DNA from 3 places in the Streptomyces sp. NPDC014801 genome. Region 2 is predicted to be linked to each of the others. Evidence: riboswitches for the same ligand, from Rfam matches in the RefSeq annotation. Region 2 holds a riboswitch; each other region holds the start of a gene.
The links. A riboswitch is a leader RNA that binds a small molecule or an ion and turns the genes downstream of it on or off. The one in region 2 is predicted to bind thiamine pyrophosphate.
Positions count from the first base shown of each region.

Region 1: another riboswitch for thiamine pyrophosphate. It lies ahead of thiO (glycine oxidase ThiO); the one in region 2 lies ahead of ACF1AL_RS30760 (thiamine ABC transporter substrate binding subunit).
Region 3: another riboswitch for thiamine pyrophosphate. It lies ahead of thiC (phosphomethylpyrimidine synthase ThiC); the one in region 2 lies ahead of ACF1AL_RS30760 (thiamine ABC transporter substrate binding subunit).

Region 1 is NZ_JBIBXG010000004.1:241,712-245,916, reverse strand. It holds gene ACF1AL_RS10585 (NAD(P)/FAD-dependent oxidoreductase) at 1-967, opposite strand, end outside; gene ACF1AL_RS10580 (hypothetical protein) at 1,000-1,371, opposite strand; TPP riboswitch at 1,424-1,537, shown strand; gene thiO (glycine oxidase ThiO) at 1,535-2,725, shown strand; gene thiS (sulfur carrier protein ThiS) at 2,722-2,922, shown strand; gene ACF1AL_RS10565 (thiazole synthase) at 2,926-3,720, shown strand; gene pknB (Stk1 family PASTA domain-containing Ser/Thr kinase) at 3,833-4,205, shown strand, end outside.
Region 2 is NZ_JBIBXG010000013.1:276,525-280,729, forward strand. It holds gene ACF1AL_RS30750 (hypothetical protein) at 1-3, shown strand, start outside; gene rlmN (23S rRNA (adenine(2503)-C(2))-methyltransferase RlmN) at 318-1,424, shown strand; TPP riboswitch at 1,449-1,557, shown strand; gene ACF1AL_RS30760 (thiamine ABC transporter substrate binding subunit) at 1,632-2,723, shown strand; gene ACF1AL_RS30765 (ABC transporter permease) at 2,768-4,205, shown strand, end outside.
Region 3 is NZ_JBIBXG010000015.1:80,395-84,599, forward strand. It holds gene ACF1AL_RS32900 (YibE/F family protein) at 1-1,640, opposite strand, end outside; TPP riboswitch at 1,712-1,888, shown strand; gene thiC (phosphomethylpyrimidine synthase ThiC) at 1,881-3,665, shown strand; gene ACF1AL_RS32910 (hypothetical protein) at 3,762-4,205, opposite strand, start outside.

The DNA of each region.
Region 1 (4,205 bases), on a different contig from region 2:
GCACCGGGTCGTAGGCGGCGGGCGTGTCGCCGGCGATGTTCGCGGCGACCGTGCGGGGGCCCTGCAGGGCGTTGTCCCAGTGGTGCACGAGCAGCCGCTCGCCGTAGCGGGCGGAGGGGAAGGAGGCGCAGTCGCCGACCGCGTACACGTCCGGCACCGAGGTGCGCAGGTGCGCGTCGGCGAGCACCTCGCCGTGCGTGCCGAGCGCGATGCCGGACCCGGCCAGCCAGCCGGTGGCGGGCCGCGCCCCGATGCCGACGACGACCGCGCCGGCGGGCAGCCGGGTGCCGTCGTCGAGGACCACGCTGCCCGGCTCGACGGCCGCCACGCGCGTGTGCGTGCGCAGCTCGGCACCGGCGTCGGCGTACCAGGCGGTCATGGGCGCGGCGACCTCGGCGGGCAGCGCCCCGGCGAGCGGGCGGTCGGCGGCCTCGACGACGGTGACGGCGCAGCCCGCCTCCCGCGCGGCCGTGGCGAACTCGGCGCCGATCCAGCCGGCGCCGACGACCACGATGTCGTGCTGCCGCTCCAGCACCGGGCGCAGCCGCTCGGCGTCGTCCAGGGTGCGCAGCAGGTGCACGCCGGGCACCCCCTCGGCGCCGGGCAGGGTGACCGGTTCGGCGCCGGTGGCGACGACGAGGACGTCGTAGGCGACGGGGCCGGCCTCGGTGTCCAGTTCGTGGTCGGCGGGGCGGACGCCCAGCACCTCGCAGCCGAGCCGCAGCTCGATGCCGAGGGCGTCGAAGTCGACGTCGAAGGCGGAGCCCTCGGCGGTGCCGAGCAGCACGGCCTTGGACAGCGGCGGCCGGTCGTAGGGCTGGTGGGGCTCGGCGCCGATCAGGGTGACGGTGCCGGTGAAGCCCTGGTCGCGCAGGGCGACCGCGGTCTGCACCCCGGCCATGCCCGCGCCCACGACGACCACGCGCCGCGTCTGTGACGTGCCCCGTTGCTGCGTCTGCTCGCTCACCTGATCACCATAGACACCTGACAGACCGTCAGTCAGCGGTCCTGCGCCGTGAGCTGCTCCACATGCGCGGGCAGCTCCTCCACCACGCTCGTGCCGCTGCCCTCCTGGGACTCCCACTCCCAGGTCTCCTCCAGCCGCACCCGCCCGTCCGGCAGCTCCACGACCGTGGACGCGCAGTGGCCGGAGGAGGTCGTCCCGTCCTGCTTCAGCTGGACGTACCGGAAGTCCAGCCGGTCCCCGTCCCGGGTGCCCACGAGATACCCGCGCACCACGTCCCCGCCCGCGTATTCGGCCCAGATCCGGCCCTCGCGCTCGTGGTAGGCGAACCGGGTGCGGGTGCCCACCTGACCTGGGGCCTGGTCGGCGACCGGGGCGAGGACGAGACCGTCGAGGGACCGGGTCATGACGGAAGGCTCCCTTACAGACACACAGCGGCACGGGCTAGGGTGGCCACCGTAAAGCACTCGCGGGAGCCCGGACGCACCGGGCTGAGAGGGAGGCTGGGACGGCCTCCGACCGTACGAACCTGATCCGGGTCATGCCGGCGAAGGGAGGGGCTGGACGCCCATGTCGCCTACGCGTACGTCAGACGTCCTCGTCATCGGGGGCGGGATCATCGGCCTGGTCACGGCCTGGCGGGCCGCACAGCGCGGCTTCACCACCGCGGTCGTCGACCCCGGGCCCGGCGGCGGAGCCGCCCAGGTGGCGGCCGGGATGCTGGCCGCCGTCACCGAACTGCACTACGGCGAGCAGACCCTGCTCGGCCTCAACCTGGCCTCCGCTCGCCGCTACCCGGACTTCGCGGCCGAGCTGACCGAGGCCACCGGAGAAGACCTCGGCTACCGGCGCTGCGGCACGCTCGCCGTCGCCCTGGACGCCGACGACCGCGCCCACCTCAAGGAACTGCACGCCCTGCAACGGCAGTCGGGCCTGGAGTCGGAGTGGCTGTCGGGCCGCGACTGCCGGCGCCTGGAGCCGATGCTGGCGCCGGGGGTGCGCGGCGGGCTGCGGGTGGACGGCGACCACCAGGTGGACCCGCGGCGGCTGGCGGCCGCGCTGGTCACCGCGTGCGAGCGGGCCGGGGTGGTGTTCCACCGGACCTGGGCCGAACGGCTCATGCTCGCGCACGGACGCGCGGCCGGCGTCGTCACCCGCGACGGCCAGGAGCTGGGCGCGGGCCGGGTGGTGCTCGCCGCCGGCAGCCTCAGCGGGCGGCTGGGCGGCGTGCCCGAGGACGTGCTGCCGCCGGTGCGGCCGGTGAAGGGCCAGGTCCTGCGGCTGACCATGCCGGACCACGGGACGCCCTTCCTGAGCCGGACCGTGCGCGCGGTGGTGCGCGGCGGCGCGCTCTACCTGGTGCCGCGCGAGAACGGCGAACTGGTGGTCGGCGCGACCAGCGAGGAGATGGGCTGGGACACCACGGTGACCGCCGGCGGCGTCTACGAGCTGCTGCGCGACGCCCACGAGCTGGTGCCCGGGATCACCGAGCTGCCGCTGACCGAGACCCGGGCCGGGCTGCGCCCCGGCTCCCCCGACAACGCGCCGCTGCTCGGCCCGACCGCGCTGGACGGCCTGCTGCTGGCCACCGGGCACCACCGCAACGGCGTCCTGCTCACCCCGGTCACCGGCGACGTCCTCGCCCACGCCCTCGTCACCGGTGAACTGCCGGACGAGGCCCGCCCGTTCACCCCGAAGCGCTTTTCCACCGCGGCAGGAGCCCCGCAGGCCGCACGCACCCTCACGGAGCAGCCCGCATGAACATCTCCGTCAACGGCGAACCCCACCGGATCGAGCCCGGCACCGCGCTCGACGCCGTCGTGAAGTCCCTCACCGCGGCCCCCTCCGGGGTGGCCGCCGCCCTCAACGAGACCGTCGTCCCGCGCACCCAGTGGTCCGCCACGGCCCTCGCCGAGGGCGACCGCGTCGAGGTCCTGACCGCCGTCCAGGGAGGCTGAACCATGGCTGACGACCCCTTCGTCCTCGGCGGTACGGCCCTGTCGTCCCGCCTGATCATGGGCACCGGCGGCGCGCCCAGCCTGGACGTGCTGGAAAGGTCGCTGGTGGCCTCCGGCACCGAGCTGACGACCGTGGCGATGCGCCGGGTCAAGGCCGACGTGCACGGCTCGGTGCTGTCGGTGCTGGACCGGCTCGGCATCCGGGTGCTGCCGAACACCGCCGGCTGCTTCACCGCCGGGGAGGCGGTGCTCACGGCCCGGCTGGCGCGCGAGGCGCTCGGCACCGACCTGGTCAAGCTGGAGGTCATCGCCGACGAGCGCACGCTGCTGCCGGACCCGATCGAGCTGCTGGACGCGGCGGAGACGCTCGTCGACGACGGGTTCACCGTGCTGCCGTACACCAACGACGACCCGGTGCTGGCGCGCAAGCTGGAGGACGTGGGCTGTGCGGCGATCATGCCGCTGGGCTCGCCCATCGGCTCCGGGCTCGGCATCCGCAACCCGCACAACTTCCAGCTGATCGTCGAGCAGGCGCGTGTGCCGGTCATCCTGGACGCGGGCGCGGGCACCGCCTCCGACGTGGCGCTCGCGATGGAGCTGGGCTGCGCCGGTGTGATGCTCGCCTCGGCGGTGACACGGGCGCAGGAGCCGGTGGTGATGGCGGAGGCCATGCGGCACGCGGTGGAGGCGGGCCGGCTGGCGTACCGGGCGGGGCGCATCCCCAAGCGGCACTTCGCGGAGGCGTCCTCGCCGACGGACGGCATCGCCCGGCTCGACCCGGAGCGCCCCGCCTTCTAGACGCCCCCTGGCGGCCGGACCGGGGTCTCCGCAGCGTCACAGGTCGGCTGCAGTCACCCCTCTGGTCGGGTGAAACGGCGGGCGTGTCGGTCGTGCCTCGTAGACTCGCTGCGTGGATACGACCCTCTCGGACCCTCTCGTCGGGCAGGTGCTCGACGGCCGGTATCGCGTCGACGCGCGGATCGCGGTCGGTGGGATGGCCACGGTCTACCGGGCCCTGGACACCCGCCTGGACCGCGTCCTCGCGCTGAAGGTGATGCACCCGACGCTCGCGGCCGACGGCTCCTTCGTCGAGCGGTTCATCCGGGAGGCGAAGTCCGTCGCCCGGCTGGCGCACCCCAACGTGGTGCAGGTCTTCGACCAGGGCACCGACGGCGCCTACGTCTACCTGGCGATGGAGTACGTCGCCGGGTGCACCCTGCGGGACGTCCTGCGCGAGCGCGGGGCGCTGCAGCCGCGAGCCGCCCTGGACATCCTGGAGCCGG
Region 2 (4,205 bases):
TGAACACCACGCCGCTACCGGTACTCGCATCGGGCTTAATCAGCACTGTCCAGTGGTCGCCTGGTGAATTTGGGTGAACGGTGTCTCTGGGCAGACCAAAGGTGGCAGCCTGCCCGGCCGGCGGAAGCGCGATGCGCGGTCCAGCAGGTCTGCTTTGTCGCTGGCTGGGCCCGCTATGCCAGGTGGCAACGCTCGACTTTGGGCCGTCCCTGGGCCGTCCGAGGCCGCTCAGCGGCGACCGGTGACGACCACTACCGACAGTCGTAGCAGCCGACAGCCCCAGGCCACGCCAGTCGATCTGCGACACTGGATGCATCATGCCCAAGCCCGGAGAACTCACTTTTGTCGTGCCGCGCGGTGCCAAGACGCCGCCGCGGCATCTTGCCGATCTTTCGCCTGCCGAGCGCAAGGCGGTCGTGGCCGAGATCGGGGAGAAGCCGTTTCGCGCCAAGCAGCTGTCGCAGCACTACTTCGCGCGGTACGCGCACGAGCCGGAGCAGTGGACCGACATCCCCGCCGGTGCGCGGGACAAGCTGCGCGAGGCGCTGTTTCCCGAGCTGATGACCGTCGTACGGCATCTGTCGACGGACGAGGGGACGACCCGCAAGACGCTGTGGCGGCTGTTCGACGGGACGCTCGTCGAGTCCGTGCTGATGCGGTACCCGGACCGGGTCACCATGTGCATCAGCTCGCAGGCCGGATGCGGCATGAACTGCCCGTTCTGTGCCACGGGGCAGGCGGGGCTGGACCGGAACCTGTCCACCGCCGAGATCGTGCACCAGATCGTGGAGGGCATGCGGGCGCTGCGCGACGGGGAGATCCCCGGCGGCCCGTCGCGGCTGTCCAACATCGTCTTCATGGGCATGGGTGAGCCGCTCGCCAACTACAAGCGGGTCGTCGGCGCCATTCGCGCGCTCACCGACCCGGCGCCGGACGGGCTCGGGCTGTCGCAGCGCGGCATCACCGTGTCGACCGTGGGGCTCGTGCCCGCGATCCACCGGTTCGCGGACGAGGGCTTCAAGTGCCGGCTGGCGATCTCGCTGCACGCCCCCGACGACGAGCTGCGCGACACCCTCGTCCCCGTGAACACGCGGTGGAAGGTGCGCGAGGTGCTCGACGCCGGGTTCGAGTACACCGAGAAGAGCGGGCGGCGGCTGTCCATCGAGTACGCCCTCATCCGGGACATCAACGATCAGGCCTGGCGCGGGGACCGGCTGGGCCGGCTGCTCAAGGGCAAGCCCGTGCACGTCAACCTCATCCCGCTGAACCCGACGCCCGGGTCCAAGTGGACGGCTTCCCGGCCCGAGGACGAGAAGGCGTTCGTCGAGGCGATCGCCGCGCATGGTGTACCGGTGACCATCCGGGACACCCGGGGTCAGGAGATCGACGGGGCGTGTGGTCAGCTCGCCGCCACCGAGCGGTAATCTGACTGGCGTCAGTACATCTACATATTCCGACAGGGGAGCGCCACAGCGCTGAGAGTGCGGCGGACAGGGCCGCAGACCCTCCGAACCTCGCCCAGGTCATTCTGGGTAGGGAGATCGGTCATCACTCGAGCTGTTGCGCCCTGCCCGGGACACCGTGAGGAGTCCCGGGCAGGGCCGCGTCTCTTCCTGGTCCCTCCAGGAGGAATGTCAGTGAGCATCACCAAGAAGGCCACGGTCGTCGCGGTCGGCCTCGGGCTCGTCACGCTGTCCGCGTGCGGGTCGTCGGGCGGCGGCAGCGAGAAGACGTCCGCCGAGTCCAAGACCGTCACGCTGGTCAGCCACGACTCGTGGGCCGTGTCCAAGAACGTCCTCGCGGACTTCGAGAAGCAGTCGGGATACAAGGTCCACGTCCTCACCAGCGGTGACGCCGGGCAGGCCGTCAACAAGGCCATCCTGACCAAGGACAACCCGCAGGGCGACGTCTTCTTCGGCGTCGACAACACCCTGCTCTCCCGCGCCCTGGACAACGGCCTCTTCCAGCCGTACCAGGCCAAGGGGCTCGGCTCCATAGGGGCGCAGTACCAGCTGGACCAGGCCAAGCACCGGGTCACCCCGATCGACTACGGCGACATCTGCGTCAACTACGACAAGCAGTACTTCGCCGACCACAAGCTGGCCCCGCCCGCGACCTTCGACGACCTGGTCAAGCCCGAGTACAAGAACCTGCTGGTCACCGAGAACGCCGCGACCTCCTCGCCCGGCCTCGGCTTCCTGCTGGGCAGCGCCGCCAAGTACGGCGACGACGGCTGGCAGGACTACTGGAAGAAGCTCAAGGCCAACGGCGTGAAGGTGGTCGACGGCTGGGAGCAGGCCTACGACCAGGAGTTCTCCGGCTCGGCCGGCGGCAAGAAGGCCAAGGGCGACCGGCCGCTCGTCGTGTCGTACGCCTCCTCCCCGCCCGCCGAGGTCGTCTTCGCCAAGCCGCAGCCGAAGACCGCGCCCACGGGTGTGGCGGCCGGCACCTGCTTCCGGCAGATCGAGTTCGCGGGTCTGCTGAGCAACGCCAAGAACACCAAGGGCGGCAAGGCGCTGATCGACTTCCTGGTCTCCAAGGAGTTCCAGGAGGACATGCCGCTGAACATGTTCGTCTACCCGGTCCTCGACGGCGCCAAGGTGCCTGCCGAGTTCACCCAGTACGGCCCCGCGGCCAAGGACCCCGAGACCATGGCCCCCGGCGCCATCGCCGACCACCGTGACCAGTGGGTCAAGCAGTGGACCTCGCTCGTACTGAAGTAGTCCGCCGGACGAACCGCGCGGGGAGCGCGGCGCGGCTGGGGCTGATGGCCCTGCCCGTCGCGTTCTTCGCCGTGTTCTTCGCCTACCCCGTGGCCGCGATCGTCGCCCGCGGGCTCAAGGTCGACGGGGCCTGGCAGTTCGGCCGGCTCACCGACGTGCTCGGCCAGTCCGACATCCGGCACGTGCTGTGGTTCACCACCTGGCAGGCGCTGGTCTCCGCCGGGCTCACCCTGCTCCTCGCGCTGCCCGGCGCCTATGTCTTCGCCCGCTTCGACTTCCCCGGCAAACGGCTGCTGCGGGCCGTGGTGACCGTGCCGTTCGTGCTGCCGACCGTCGTCGTCGGCACCGCCTTCCTGGCCCTGGTCGGCCGCGGCGGGCTGCTCGACGACCTGTGGGGCGTACGGCTGGACACCACCGTGTGGGCGATCCTGCTCGCCCACGTCTTCTTCAACTACGCCGTCGTCGTACGCACCGTCGGCGGCCTGTGGGCGCAGCTCGACCCGCGGCAGGAGGAGGCGGCCCGGATGCTCGGCGCGTCCCGCTTCACCGCCTGGCGCAAGGTCACCCTGCCCGCGCTGGCGCCCGCCGTCGCGGCGGCCGCGCTGATGGTGTTCCTGTTCTGCTTCACCTCCTTCGGCATCGTCCAGATCCTCGGCGGGCCCGCCTACTCCACCCTGGAGGTGGAGATCTACCGGCAGACCGCCGACGTCTTCGACCTGTCCACCGCCGCCGTCCTGACGATCGTCCAGTTCGCCGCGGTGGGCGCGATCCTCGCCGTGCACGCCTGGACGGTACGGCGCCGGGAGAGCGCGCTGAAGCTGGTGGACGCGGCGACCACGGCCCGCCGGCCGCGCGGCGCGGGGCAGTGGGCGCTCCTCGCCGGGGTGCTGCTGACCATCGCCGCGCTGCTCGTGCTGCCGCCTGCGGTGCTGGTGCAGCGCTCCCTGGACGGCGGCCTCGGCTACTACCGGGCGCTGACCGGCCAGGACGGCAACACCTTCCTCGTCCCGCCCATCGAGGCCATCGGCAATTCCCTCGAGTACGCCGTCGCCGCCACCGGCATCGCCCTGCTGATCGGCGCGCTCGCCGCCGCCGCGCTGACCCGCCGGGACGCCGGACGGCTGGTGCGGGGCTTCGACGCGCTGCTGATGCTGCCGCTCGGCGTGTCCGCGGTGACCGTCGGCTTCGGCTTCCTGATCACCCTGGACACTCCGCCGCTGGACCTGCGCAGCTCCTGGATCCTGGTGCCGCTCGCCCAGGCCCTCGTCGGCGTCCCCTTCGTCGTACGGACCATGCTGCCGGTGCTGCGCGCGGTGGACGGACGGCTGCGGGAGGCGGCCGCCGTGCTCGGGGCGTCGCCGTGGCGGGTGTGGCGGGAGGTGGACCTGCCGATGGTGCGGCGGGCGCTGCTGATCGCCGCCGGGTTCGCGTTCGCCGTGTCGCTGGGCGAGTTCGGCGCGACCGTGTTCATCGCGCGGCCCG
Region 3 (4,205 bases), on a different contig from region 2:
GTGCCGGAACCGGTGGCCGGGCCCGTGGCGCTGCTGCCGCCGTGGCCCGCGCGGCTGCCGGCGCCCCGGCTGCCCGGCGCCGTCCCCGGACGGTCGGCGGAGACCACCAGTGCGGCCAGCGCCGTGGTGACCGGCACCGAGGCGACCAGGCCGATGGAGCCCACCAGCGTGCGCACGATCTCCTCCGCGACCAGCTCACTGTTGGCGACCGTGCCCACGCTGCTCTGCGCGATGGAGAACAGCAGCAGCAGCGGCAGCGCGGCACCCGCGTAGGCCAGGACCAGGGTGTTGACGACGGACGCGATGTGGTCGCGTCCGATGCGGATGCCCGCGCGGTACAGCCCGCGCCAGCCCATCGACGGGTTGGCCTCGTGCAGCTCCCAGACGGCGGAGGTCTGGGTGACCGTCACGTCGTCGAGCACACCGAGGGAGCCGATGATGACGCCGGCCAGCAGCAGACCGCTCATGTCGATCGACGGGTACAGGCCGTGGATGAGACCGGTGCTGTCGTCCGTGTTGCCGGTCAGCGCGGCCCAGCCGATGAACAGCGAGCCGAGGACGCCGATCAGCAGCAGCGAGATCAGGGTGCCGAGGACCGCCACCGAGGTACGGGCCGACAGCCCGTGGCACAGGTACAGGGCGATGAGCATGATGGCGCTGGACCCGACGACGGCGACGACCAGCGGGTTCGAGCCCTGCAGGATCGCGGGCAGGATGAAGAGGTTCAGCACCAGGAAGCTGATGGCCAGCGCGACGAGCGCCATCACCCCGCGCAACCGCCCCACGACCACGACGGCGAGCGCGAAGATGCCGGCCAGCAGGGCCATCGGGAAGCGCCGGTTGACGTCCGTGACCGAGTACTGCAGGTCCTTCGGGGCCGACGGCTCGTAGGCGACCACCACCTGCTCGCCCTGGTGCAGCTGCCGCGTCTGGTCCGGCTGCACGATCTCGGTGAACGTACGGCCCTTGTCCTTGCCGGTGTCGACCCGGACGGTCGCCTTCTTGCAGGTGCCGGCGGCCTGTTGCCGGCCGGAGGAGCCCTCCGCGGTGGAGGCGTCCCCGGTCGGGGCGGTGCCGGAGGCGTTGACAGACGCGCAGCTCACCTCCACCAGCCGGGTGACCGTGGCCTGCTGGGTCTGGCGGTCGAAACCGACGCCGGTGCGCGCGTGGCCCGGGGCGCCGCCGGGCCACAGCACGCAGAGACCGACGACGACCGCCGCGGCGAAGGGGATCAGGATCGCCGCGATGACCTTGCGCAGATGCCGGGAGACGGGAGCGGCGGGCCCGTGACTGTGACTGTGCGAGTGCCCGGGCCCGTGTCCGTGGCCGGAATGCCCGGGCCCGTGTCCGTGGCCGGAATGCCCGGGCCCGTGTCCGTGGCCGGAATGCCCGGGCCCGTGTCCGTGGCCGGAATGGCCAGGCTCGTGTCCGTGGCTGGAAGTGCCGTGGCCCGGTCCGTGCCCGTCACCGTGGCCGGACCCTTGTCCGTACCCGTGCCCGTGCTCGTCCCCGTGCCCGTGCTCCCGGCCGTAGTCGGCGGCCGGGAAGTACCCCTCTTCGGCCTGGTGGCCGGGGCCTCTGGAGCCCTGGCCGCGCGGCGGTTCGGACGGCGGATACGGGGGCGGGGGTGTCGTGGTCACCGCCCGATCATCGCAAGAACGACAGGGGCCCTCTGTTCACCGCGCCCGAAGGGACGCTAGCGTGGAGACACCTTTGCACACGCGGGAGCTCGGAGCACCGGGCTGAGAGGGCGCTGACCTCCGTCTGCGCGATGTTTCACGTGGAACATGACGTCCCACGCCGAAACGTCGGCCGACGGTGACCGCTGCGTCGACCGCCGAACCTGTTACCGGGTAATGCCGGCGTAGGGAGTAGGTCTGATGACCAACAAGGACGCACGCACGCCTGCCTCCGTTCAGAGCGAGACCGCTCAGGAGGCCGGGAAGTCCATCGGCTGGCACAAGGCATACGTCGAGGGTTCACGCCCCGACCTGCGGGTGCCGGTCCGTCAGGTGCACCTCACCAACGGGAAGTCGGTCACGCTGTACGACACGTCCGGCCCGTACACCGATCCGCTCGTCGACACCGACGTCCGCAGGGGCCTGGCGCCGCTGCGGGAGAACTGGATCATCGCCCGCGGCGACACCGAGGAGTACGCGGGCCGTCCCGTCCGTCCCGAGGACGACGGGATCAAGCACACCTCGCCGCGGGGCGGTCTGCGCAACCTCGACGCGGTCTTCCCCGGGCGGCCGCGCCAGCCCCGTCGCGGCCGTGACGGCCAGGCGGTCACGCAGCTCGCGTACGCCCGCCGGGGCGAGATCACCCCGGAGATGGAGTACGTGGCCATCCGGGAGAACGTCTCGCCCGAGGTGGTCCGCGAGGAGATCGCGGCGGGCCGGGCGGTGCTGCCGGCCAACGTCAACCACCCGGAGATCGAGCCGATGATCATCGGCAAGCGGTTCCTGGTGAAGGTCAACGCCAACATCGGCAACTCCGCGGTGACCTCCTCCATCGAGGAGGAGGTCGAGAAGATGACCTGGGCGACCCGCTGGGGCGCCGACACGGTCATGGACCTGTCCACCGGACGCAACATCCACACCACCCGCGAGTGGGTGCTGCGCAACTCCCCGGTGCCCATCGGCACGGTGCCGCTGTACCAGGCGCTGGAGAAGGTCGACGGCAAGGCCGAGGAACTGACCTGGGAGATCTACAAGGACACGGTCATCGAGCAGGCCGAGCAGGGCGTGGACTACATGACGGTCCACGCGGGCGTACGCCTGGCGTATGTGCCGCTCACCGCCAACCGCAAGACGGGCATCGTCTCGCGCGGAGGCTCCATCATGGCCGCGTGGTGCCTCGCCCACCACAAGGAGTCGTTCCTCTACGAGAACTTCGAGGAGCTCTGCGAGATCCTCGCCGCGTACGACGTGACGTACTCCCTCGGCGACGGCCTCAGGCCCGGCTCCATCGCGGACGCCAACGACGAGGCGCAGTTCGCGGAGTTGAGGACCCTCGGGGAACTCAACACGATCGCCAAGCGTTTCCACGTACAGACCATGATCGAGGGCCCGGGCCACGTCCCGATGCACAAGATCAAGGAGAACATCGACCTTCAGCAGGAGATCTGCGATGAAGCTCCGTTCTATACGCTCGGCCCGCTGACCACGGACATCGCTCCGGCGTACGACCACATCACCTCCGGCATCGGCGCCGCGATGATCGCCTGGTGGGGCACGGCGATGCTCTGCTACGTCACGCCCAAGGAGCACCTGGGCCTGCCCAACCGGGACGACGTCAAGACCGGTGTGATCACCTACAAGATCGCCGCGCACGCGGCCGACCTCGCCAAGGGGCACCCGGGCGCGCAGGAGTGGGACGACGCCCTGTCCGACGCCCGGTTCGAGTTCCGGTGGGAGGACCAGTTCAACCTCGCGCTGGACCCGGACACGGCACGGGAGTTCCACGACGAGACCCTGCCGGCGGAACCGGCCAAGACGGCCCACTTCTGCTCGATGTGCGGACCGAAGTTCTGCTCGATGAAGATCTCGCAGGACATCCGCCGTGAGCACGGCGGCAGCCAGGCCGAGATCGAGGAGGGCATGGCGCAGAAGTCGAAGGAGTTCGCGGCGGCGGGCAACCGCGTCTACCTGCCGATCGCCGACTGACGCACGCGCACACCACCAGCGGGCGGGCGGTGCTCCCCACGGGCGCAGGTGCTTCCCGTGCGGGCGCACCGCGCGGGAAGCACGGCCCGCCCGGGTTCATTCCGGCTGGTGTTCCGGGCCTCCGAAGTCCGGGCTGGTGTAGTCCGGACTGGAGAAGCTCGGGCGCGGGCCGGCGGTGGGGCCGTCGTCGGGACTGGTGAACCCCGGCCGGTCGTACCCCAGGCGCGGGATACGGCTGGTCGGCACCGACGGGGACACCGGGTACGGCGTCGTCGTACCGGGCTCGGAGAGGGCGTCGCGCAGAAAGGGGATGATGCCGCGTTCCAGCAGGGCCTCGTGCCAGGCGTCCCGGGCCTGGGCCAGTTCCTCGGGCAGTTCGCCGTAGCCGCCGGGCTCGGCCGGGGCACGGTTGCGCAAGGCGGTGAGCAGCAGGCCGACGGTGGCGACAAGGATCGCGGCCGCCGTGAGGGCGGCGAAGACCCAGCCGGCGGTCACCATCGTCCCGGCAAAGGCGGGCTGCGGGTCGAGCATCTTCAGGAC